3 regions of the Streptomyces sp. NPDC005576 genome follow, and region 3 is predicted to be linked to each of the others. Evidence: riboswitches for the same ligand, from Rfam matches in the RefSeq annotation. Region 3 holds a riboswitch; each other region holds the start of a gene.

Region 1 (3,183 bases), on a different contig from region 3:
CGCCGTGCTCTTCGGCGACCCGCAGCTCGCGCTGACGGCCGTCGGGCGCGTCCTCGACATCACCGCCGACGAGGTGCGGGAGGTCGCGGCCGCCACACTGCGCCCCGACAACCGTGCCGTGCTGGTCTACGAGCCGGTCGAACCGGCCGAGCCGGACGACGGGACCGCTGCCGAGGACGGCGCGGAGACCGACGCCGACGAGGAGGACGGCAAGTGAGCGACGCCGCCGTGACTGGAGTAGCCATGGACTTCCACCCGCAGCCCACCCCGGGAACCGCCCGTCCCTGGGCCTTCCCCGCGCCCGAACGCGGCACCCTGCCCAACGGGCTGACCGTGCTCCGCAGCCACCGCCCCGGCCAGCAGGTCGTCGCGGTCGAGATCCACCTCGAAGCGCCGCTCGACGCCGAACCCGAGGGACTGGACGGCGTCGCCACCATCATGGCGCGCGCCCTCTCGGAGGGAACCGACAAGCACAGCGCCGAGGAGTTCGCCGCCGAGCTGGAGCGCTGCGGCGCCACCCTCGACGCGCACGCCGACCACCCCGGCGTCCGGGTCTCGCTGGAGGTGCCCGCCTCCCGGCTGGCCAAGGCGCTCGGCCTGGTCGCCGAGGCGCTGCGGGCCCCCGCCTTCGCCGACAGCGAGATCGAGCGCCTGGTGGGCAACCGCCTGGACGAGATCCCGCACGAGCAGGCCAACCCCGCGCGCCGCGCGGCCAAGCAGCTCTCCAAGGAGCTGTTCCCGGCCACCGCCCGGATGTCGCGCCCGCGTCTGGGCACCGAGGACACCGTGCGGCGGATCGACGCCGCCGCCGTCCGCGCCTTCTACGACGCCCACGTCCGCCCCGCCACGGCGGTCGCGGTCGTCGTCGGCGACCTCACCGGCATCGACCTGGACGCCCTCCTCGCCGACACCCTCGGCGACTGGTCGGGCAACGCCGGCACCCCCCGCCCGGTGGCGCCGATCACCGCGGACGACACCGGCCGCGTGGTCATCGTCAACCGCCCCGGAGCCGTGCAGACGCAGCTGCTCATCGGCCGCATCGGCGCGGACCGGCACGACAGTGTCTGGCCCGCCCAAGTCCTCGGTACGTACTGCCTGGGTGGCACGCTCACCTCGCGGCTCGACCGGGTGCTGCGCGAGGAGAAGGGCTACACCTACGGCGTACGCGCCTTCGCCCAGGTGCTCCGCTCCACCGCCGGCGGCCCGGACTCCGGGCCGGCCGGTGCGGCGATGCTGGCCATCAGCGGCTCGGTGGACACCGAGTCGACGGGCCCCGCGCTCGACGACCTCTGGAAGGTCCTGCGGACCCTCGCGGCGGACGGGCTGACGGACGCCGAGCGCGAGACCGCCGTCCAGAACCTCGTGGGGGTCGCCCCGCTCAAGTTCGAGACGGCGGCCTCGGTCGCGGCGACCCTCGCCGACCAGGTCGAGCAGCAGTTGCCCGACGACTTCCAGGCCCACCTGTACGCACGACTCGCCGAGACCGGCACGGTCGAGGCGACCGCCGCGGTGGTCAACGCCTTCCCGGTGGACCGGCTGGTGACGGTCCTGGTGGGCGACGCGTCGCAGATCGCCGAGCCCGTCCGCGCGCTGGGCATCGGCGAGGTGACGGTCGTGAACGGCTGACCGGCCGTCCTTCGCACGACGACCGGGTACGCCCCGGCAGCGCGACCCCGGCGGGAGATCTCTCGCCGGGGTCGCGCTGTTTGTCCCCTTTGCCGGGAGCATGCCCGTCTGCCCTGTGGGATGTGCTACAAAACCCGCTGTCCGTTTGGTGATCGAAAGCGCCGCGGCCTAGCGTCGGTCCGGCTGTCCGTCGACTGTGTACCGCACTCGCGGTGCCGGACAGTCATCGCCGAGTCCCCGTCAGGCGCGAGCCTGGGGAGCCGGGGACCCGTGAAGTCCCTGGGGTGAATCGGGCACCCGCGTCTCGTGAGAGACGCGAACGCCCGTAGGAGACCTTCCTGCTCCGAACCCGTCAGCTAACCCGGTAGGCGAGAAGGAAGGAAAGGATCCGCTCCTCCATGGCGTTCACCCGTGCCACCGGGACCCATCGTGCCCCGGGCCGTCTGACGCGTACCACCGCCCGGTTCGCCGGTGCCTGCGCCCTCGCCGCGACCGGCGTCGTCGGCTCGATGGCTTCCCCGGCACTCGCCGTCGGCCCCACCACCCCGTCACCCGGTTCGACCGGCCTCATCGGGGCCGTCACGCTCGGCGACTCCATCGCGGACCGGATAGCCGACCAGGCGGAGGCCCAGCAGCGCGGGGCGGAAGTCAGGGCGAAGGCGGAAGCCAAGGCCAGGGCCGAGGCCGCCGTACGGGTCAGGGAAGCCCGTGAGGCGAAGGCCCGCGCCGCGCGCGCCGCCGAGCGCGTCCGGCTGAACTCCTTCCACCTGCCCATCGCGGGCTCCTACATCAGCACCGGCTACCAGTCGAGCGGCTCCCTCTGGTCCTCCGGCAGCCACTCCGGCGTCGACTTCCACGCCGCCACCGGGACCCCCGTCCTCGCCGTGGGCGCGGGCACGGTCGTCGAGGCCGGCTGGGGCGGCGCGTACGGCAACAACATCGTGCTGCGGATGACCGACGGCACGTACACCCAGTACGGCCACCTCTCCTCGATCGGTGTCCTCGCCGGCCAGAGCGTCTCCTCCGGGGAGCGGATCGGCCTCTCCGGCGCCACCGGCAACGCGACCGGCCCGCACCTGCACTTCGAGGCACGCACCGGACCGGAGTACGGCTCCGACATGGACCCCGTGGCGTATCTGCGGGCCCACGGCCTCACCGCCTGACCCCGCGGCCCCACCCGCCGCTGCCGGGGCCCACGGCGCCCGACCCCGCCCGGGTCGCCCGCCGTCCGGCGCGACCGCCGCCGGACACCCCTGACCGACGACCGATGGAGGCCGGCCCGGACCCGTGCCGATCGCCCCCGAGCCCCGGCCCCGCGCCGGGGCTCCGGCATATCGCGGCTTCGGCATATCACCCGAAACCCCTCCCGCAGGCAGACACCGCAGGCAAAAGATATGTGCGAATTCCGGTACGCCATCGGAAATTCACGCAGATTGCAATAGAGTCACGGTGCAGGCTTCGATCGGCCGCGTTTCGCGGGGATTAAGGCGGAGGTTCGGACATGCGCATTCCCGCGCACTCGGTATGCACGGCAATCCGTGAGGACATCGTCTCGGG
Region 2 (3,183 bases), on a different contig from region 3:
ACTCGCGCAGGTAGTCCAGGAAGGTCAGCAGGGTGGTCTGCTCGTCGGCGTTCAGGCCGGGGGGCCGGAGATCGGGGCGGGGCTCGACAGTCGTCATGGCGGAACCGTAGATGATCGATTCAAGCCGTCGATGGTCGTATGCAGTCAGCGATCGCATGACGGGTTGCCCGGTGTGCTCGTTGTGCCAGATGGCGGCGGTCAGTCCACCACCCACACGCCGTCGGTCCACCGCGCGGTGTCCGTGGCCAACTCGCTCAAGACGTGCGGGATGAGGTCGGCCGCCTTGCGCAGTTTCTTGTTGCAGCCGGGCTGCTTCGACAGGGAACAGGTGCCGCAGGTGGGCCCAGGCATCCGCAGCCACCGGGCTTCGGAGGTGTTGCCGAGCATCGCCTGCATCATCGACAGCGTCACCAGTTCGGCATCGCTGAGCCGCGGCGCTATGCCGACTACCGGCCGCCAGGGGGCGAGCTGCGGCGAACCCTCCAGCAGGTCGTCGGTCCTGACGTGGAGTGCGGCCGCGAGGGAGTCCATGTCTGGCGTCACAACCTGACTGTGGACTCCCTCGTCTCATGGGCGCAGCCAACCCTTGGAATCGATCATCTGGGGCGTCTCGATCCGTTCCGGGCCATTCCTGGCGGTTCCGGGCAGATCCCGTGGGGGTGACGCTCCATGGGGTCGAGGGGCGTGCCGGACCGTAGGGGGTCTCCCTTTCCCGCGACACGCCGTAATGAATATCCGATTTTCCGCCTGTTCGGCGCAGGGAATCAGCCCGCCAATCACCTCTCCCGATTTGCACTCCCTCACGTTCTCCTCATGCGCGAACTGCCTTACTGCGAAAGCCCGGCGGAGCCACGCGGGGTACGCGCCCCCGGCCGCGCCGGACGCTCCCCCACACTCCCGGCGCAACGGGGGCCGACCGTCCTGGCTGCCACTGTCACCTCGAAAATTCCGCACGACGTGGGTCAAGATCCGTGGGACGACAAGCCCCCGCCACCCTGACGGGGCGGTCCGCGCGGACGCCGAGTCCTGCCGCCGAGCGGATGACGGGTCGACAGGAGTGGATCGGCAGGAGTGGAGGACCCGAGCACTACGGGTCGACCGGGCAACCGGCCGTCCCTCGGGGTGAAGCCGCAACGCGCGGCCGGGCAACTTCGCCAGCCCGAACCCGACAGGTCATCCTTCACAGGCGGCTGACGAAGGGTTGCGCATGACCGCGCAGGTTCATGTCCCGTCTCTGCTCACCCGGGCCGGTACGGCCTCGGTCCTCGCTCTGGCCCTCAGCTCGACCATGCTGGCCCCCGGCCTGGTCTCCGACGCCGAGGCGGCCACCCACGCGACGAAGGCGCTCCGGGTCGCCGCGTCGAAGAAGGGCTCCCCCTACCAGTGGGGTGCCATCGGTCCCCGCCGGTTCGACTGCTCCGGGCTGACCCTCTACTCGTTCAAGCGCGTCGGCAAGAAACTGCCCCGCACGGCGCAGCAGCAGTACAACAAGACGCGCCACATCACTTCCTCGCAGCGCAGGAAAGGTGACCTGGTCTTCTTCCACAGCGGTCGAAGCGTCTACCACGTGGGCATCTACGCCGGCAACGGCAAGATCTGGCACTCCCCCAAGACCGGGTCCGTGGTCCGGCTGGAGCGGATCTGGACGAAGCGGGTCTGGTACGGGCGGGTGCGCTGACGAGCGCCGGACCCCCGGGCGGCCGGTGAGCGGCGGCCGGTGAGCGGCGGCCGGTCCGGAAGCGGCCGTCCGCGCCGGTACGCGCGGGCGCCGCTTCCGGACCGGCCGCGCCCTCAGCCCCGCACCGGAACGGACCAGGGCAGTGCGACCCATACGGTCTTGCCGCCCTCGGCGGTCGGCGCCACACCGAACCGCCCGCCGGACTCCTTGGCCAGGGCCCGGATGATCGCCAGACCACGCCCGTTGTCCTGCTGCACGGCCGCGGGGAGTCGTCTGGGCCACCTGGGGTGGCTGTCGGTCACCTCCAGCCGCACTTCCTCGTCGCGGTCGAGCACCAGCCGCACCGTGAACGCGGGTGACTGGCCGCGCGTGTGCAGGACCGCGTTGGTGGCGAGTTCCGAGACGATCAGGAGGATCGTCCCGGCGTCGTCCGTGTCGTCGTGCATGCCCCACTCCGCGAGCACGCGGGCCACGTGTCTGCGGGCCGCGGACACCGACACCGGATCGCTCGGCAGGGTGACATGTGCTTCCTGATGGTCTGCCATGGCGACGCCGTCCCTTTCCGCCCGGGCGACCCCTATCGGCCCGGATTGTGCCTGGCGCCAGAGTGCCACCGCCTGAGCCCGTGCAGGCACGATCTGCCGAGATATGCATATATCTATCGCTCAATGCGGTGAACTCCGGCTCGGCGGGGCTCGAACATTCGGCACACTTGCCTTCCAGGCCGACCGGCGGAAGGAGACCGGCAATGGGTAACGGCCCCGTCGTACGCCGTCGCAAACTCGGTGAGGAGCTGCGGAGTCTGCGCCACTCGTCGGGACTCACGAGTCAGCAGGCGGCATCGATGCTCGGCTGGCACCAGTCGAAGGTGAGCAGGATCGAGACGGGTGCGAGCGGTGTGTCCCCGGCCGACGTCGGCCGTCTGCTCGACGCGTACGCCGTCGCCGACCCCGAACTCCGCACCCTGCTCTCGGCGCTGGCAGGATCGGCTGACGGTCGCGACACGGGCTGGTGGCACGCGTACCGGGCGGTCATCCCGCCGCAGTACCGCGATTTCATCGCCCTGGAGGCACAGGCCGAGACGGCCAGGACCCTGGAGACCTCGGTGGTTCCCGGCTTGCTCCAGACCGCCGATTACGCGCGGTCGGTCACCGAGTCGGCGCTGGACGGGATACCGGAGGCGCACCTGGACGCCCTGGTCGAAGTGCGGCTCGCCCGTCAGTCGGTGCTGCGGTGCGACGCCCCGCTCCGGCTCACCGCCGTGCTCGACGAGGCGGTGCTGCGGCGCGAGGTCGGCGGCCGGCGCGTGATGCGGGCCCAGCTCGACCACCTCGTGAGCATGACGGAACTCCCGCACGTGCGGATCCAGTTGGTCCCGTTCAGCGCCGGAGGATACGTCGGCCTGACCGGTCCGTTCGTCATTTTCTCTTTTCCGACAACTTCTGCACTGGATGTGGTCGTACTCGACCACTTGACGCGTAGTCACTACCTGGAACGGAAAGAGG
Region 3 (3,183 bases):
CGCCGCTGCGGGGCTCCCCGCCCCAGCCCGATCCAGCCCGATCCGGACGCACGGACTCAGTCCAGCAGCCTCTCGCGCAGTCGCTCCCGGACCTCCCCGGACAGTCCCAGCCCCTCGGCGAAGTAGCGCTCCGAGGTGCTCCACTCCTCCTCGATGGTGGCGAAGGCGGCGTCCAGGTAGTCGATGTGCGCGCCGAAGAGCGGGTTGAGCAGGCTCAGCACCTCGGCGGAGACCGCGGGGTCCGCGCTGTCGCCGCGCCGCAGCCGGTACCGGCGGTGGGCGTCGTTGGACTTGAGGTAGTCCGCCGCGATGGCCTCGCGCTCCACCCCGACCGCCAGCAGGGTCACCGCCATCGTCAGACCCGCCCGGTCCTTGCCCGCCGCGCAGTGCATCAGCGCCGGCACGCTGTCCTCCGCCAGCGCGTGCAGTACCCGGCTGTGCTCGGCCGTGCGGTCGGTGATGATCGAGCGGTACGACGCGAGCATGCGCGCCCTGCCCTTGCCGTCGGCGAGCAGCGAGCGCAGTTGAGCGAGGTCGCCCTCCCGCACCAGACGCCAGAAACCCGCCCCGTCGGCGGGGTCCGAGAGCGGGATGCGGACGTTGCGCACACCCGGCAGCTCCACGTCGAAGCCGTCGAGCTTCTGGTCGGCCGCATTGCGGAAGTCGAAGACCGTGTGAAGGCCGAGCCGGCCGAGGAAGACGGCGTCCTCAGCGGTGGCGGCGGCGAGGTGACCGCTGCGGAACAGCCTCCCGTGCCGTACCCGTCGTCCGTCGGTGGTGGGCAGTCCGCCCACGTCCCGGAAGTTACGGACCCCGCTCAGCTCGGGCTCGGCCGGCGAGAACTGCGGCACCTGCGTCACAGCGGCTCCTCGGTGCTTCTGGGCGCCGGCGCTGCTCGCCGACGTCGGCTCGTCGCGACCCTACGACATCGCTCCTCGGACCCGAAGTGCCGCGGGCGGCTCCTCGGTCGCTGAGGAACCGTCATCAGTGACCTGCGCGACATGTCCGTAATGTATTGAATTTAGCCAACATCATCCGTTTATGGGGGAAATGGTGGGTGATCTGGTGAGCGGGATCATATCCGTGACCCTGCGTGGCCGAGTCGCCGGAGGGCGGTCCTTCCGCCGTGCGGAATGCCAAGATCCATAATCCACGGAGGGTGACCGGTAAAGCGGGCCGATATCGCCACGGGGATTCCGTTCCGCTTGCGATGGCTTGTTCCGTCCGGCCCGGCTCGATTACGTTCACCATCACTCCGGACGGACCGCCTAATCCTGCCGCCGTCCGGAATTCGCACTCACTGATGCGTGGCAGGAGCGGGGGACCCAGGTAAGCCGCCGACCGGAGTTGTTCCGGACGGCTCGGGGTGAAGTCGCGTTTCCATGCGACCGGGCATCTCCAGCCCGAACCCGACAGCTCACCTCGTAGGCGCCGGAGAGGAATTCACCATGCCCATCCCGGGTAAGCACCGTCGTAAGAAGTCCGGCCCGATCGCTCGCGGCGTCCTCGCCGTAGGAGCCGGCGGCGCCGTTCTCGCCCTGCCGCTCCTCGGAGCCACGGGCGCCCACGCCGCTGAGCAGTCGGCCCCCGCCGCTGCCCAGTCCGCCCAGCAGTCCGCCCAGACCTACAAGGTCGTCCCGGGCGACTACCTGGCGAAGATCGCCGCCCAGCACAAGATCAAGGGTGGCTGGGAGAAGCTCTACCAGGACAACCGCGAGGTCGTCGGCGGCAACCCGAGCCTGATCCTCCCGGGCATGAAGCTGACGCTCGGCGCCCAGGCGTCCGGCTCGGCGTCCACGGCGTCCTCCTCGGCCGCCTCCTCCGCGAAGGCCGAGACGAAGACCGAGGTCAAGACCGAGGCGAAGACGGCGGCCACGACCGGAACGAAGACCGCCCCGGCGACCGCGACGGAGTCCGCCGCGACCGCCACCAATGCCGCTGACAGCAACAGCTCCGGCTGGACCACCCCGGTGGCCAACGCGACCGTCACGACCCAGTACCACGCCTCCGGCTCCATGTGGTCCAGCGGTTACCACACCGGCTCCGACTTCAGCGCCGCCACCGGCACCGTCATCCGCGCCGTCGGCCCCGGCACCGTCGTCTCCGCCGGCTACGACGGCGCCTACGGCAACGAGGTCATCATCAAGCACGCCGACGGCATGTACTCCCAGTACGCGCACCAGTCGCAGCTGATGGTCCAGGCCGGCCAGACCGTCACCGGCGGCCAGCGGATCGGCCTCTCGGGTGCCACCGGCAACGTCACCGGCCCGCACCTCCACTTCGAGATCCGCACCACCCCGAGCTACGGCTCGGACGTGGACCCGATCGCCTACCTGCGTCTCCACGGCGTCTCCATCTGAGACAACTCCGCTTGACGGTCGTCACGATCCGTCAGGGCTTGGAGGGGCGGTACGCGCAAGCGTGCCGCCCCTCTACTTATTCCGGCTTTACCAAAAACTGACCGGGTGGTCTATCTCACCCCACGTCAACCCCCTCTTACGGTCGCACAGGTCACATGGGAAGAGGCAGGATATGTGGTCGTGGCAGACGGTTCGAGAATCCAGAAGACAGACATCATCGGGTCGTACGCGGCGATCGGCGACAGTTTCACCGAAGGAGTGGGAGACCCCGGACCCGACGGGACTTATGTCGGCTGGGCGGACCGTTTCGCGGTTCTCCTCGCGGATCAGCTTCCCGTCCTCGACGGGGCGACGAACTCCGATTCCCCGCACGGAGAATTCCGGTACGCCAATCTCGCGGTACGCGGACGACTCCTCGACCAGATCGTCGAGGAGCAGGTACCCCGCGCCAAGAAGCTCGCCCCGGACCTGGTGAGCTTCTGTGCCGGGGGCAACGACGTCATCCGGCCCGGCACGGACCCCGACGACCTGGCCGAACGCTTCGAGCGCGCGGTCGCCGAACTCACCGACGCGGTCGGCACCGTCATGGTCACCACCGGCTTCGACACCCGCGGCGTGCCGGTGCTGCGCCACATGCGCGGCAAGATCGCCACCTACAACGTCCACCTGCGGGCCATCGCGGACCGCTACCACTGCCCGGTGCTCGACCTCTGGTCCCTCCGCTCGATCCAGGACCGCCGGGCCTGGGACAACGACCGGCTGCACCTCTCGGCCGAGGGACACACCCGGGTGGCGTTGCGCGCCGCGCAGGTCCTCGGTCTGG

What was found. A riboswitch is a leader RNA that binds a small molecule or an ion and turns the genes downstream of it on or off. The one in region 3 is predicted to bind cyclic di-AMP.
Positions count from the first base shown of each region.
Region 1: it holds a riboswitch for cyclic di-AMP, as region 3 does, so the genes downstream of both, ACFYPN_RS06680 (M23 family metallopeptidase) here and ACFYPN_RS24850 (LysM peptidoglycan-binding domain-containing M23 family metallopeptidase) in region 3, are expected to answer to the same signal.
Region 2: it holds a riboswitch for cyclic di-AMP, as region 3 does, so the genes downstream of both, ACFYPN_RS16720 (C40 family peptidase) here and ACFYPN_RS24850 (LysM peptidoglycan-binding domain-containing M23 family metallopeptidase) in region 3, are expected to answer to the same signal.

Region 1 is NZ_JBIAJC010000003.1:109,541-112,723, forward strand. It holds gene ACFYPN_RS06670 (pitrilysin family protein) at 1-217, shown strand, start outside; gene ACFYPN_RS06675 (pitrilysin family protein) at 244-1,626, shown strand; cyclic di-AMP (ydaO/yuaA leader) riboswitch at 1,844-2,012, shown strand; gene ACFYPN_RS06680 (M23 family metallopeptidase) at 2,025-2,789, shown strand; gene ACFYPN_RS06685 (GntR family transcriptional regulator) at 3,128-3,183, shown strand, end outside.
Region 2 is NZ_JBIAJC010000008.1:241,848-245,030, reverse strand. It holds gene ACFYPN_RS16730 (DinB family protein) at 1-97, opposite strand, end outside; gene ACFYPN_RS16725 (hypothetical protein) at 199-543, opposite strand; cyclic di-AMP (ydaO/yuaA leader) riboswitch at 1,021-1,204, shown strand; gene ACFYPN_RS16720 (C40 family peptidase) at 1,208-1,678, shown strand; gene ACFYPN_RS16715 (ATP-binding protein) at 1,792-2,223, opposite strand; gene ACFYPN_RS16710 (helix-turn-helix transcriptional regulator) at 2,427-3,183, shown strand, end outside.
Region 3 is NZ_JBIAJC010000014.1:128,026-131,208, reverse strand. It holds gene ACFYPN_RS24855 (tyrosine-protein phosphatase) at 57-860, opposite strand; cyclic di-AMP (ydaO/yuaA leader) riboswitch at 1,289-1,444, shown strand; gene ACFYPN_RS24850 (LysM peptidoglycan-binding domain-containing M23 family metallopeptidase) at 1,449-2,360, shown strand; gene ACFYPN_RS24845 (SGNH/GDSL hydrolase family protein) at 2,535-3,183, shown strand, end outside.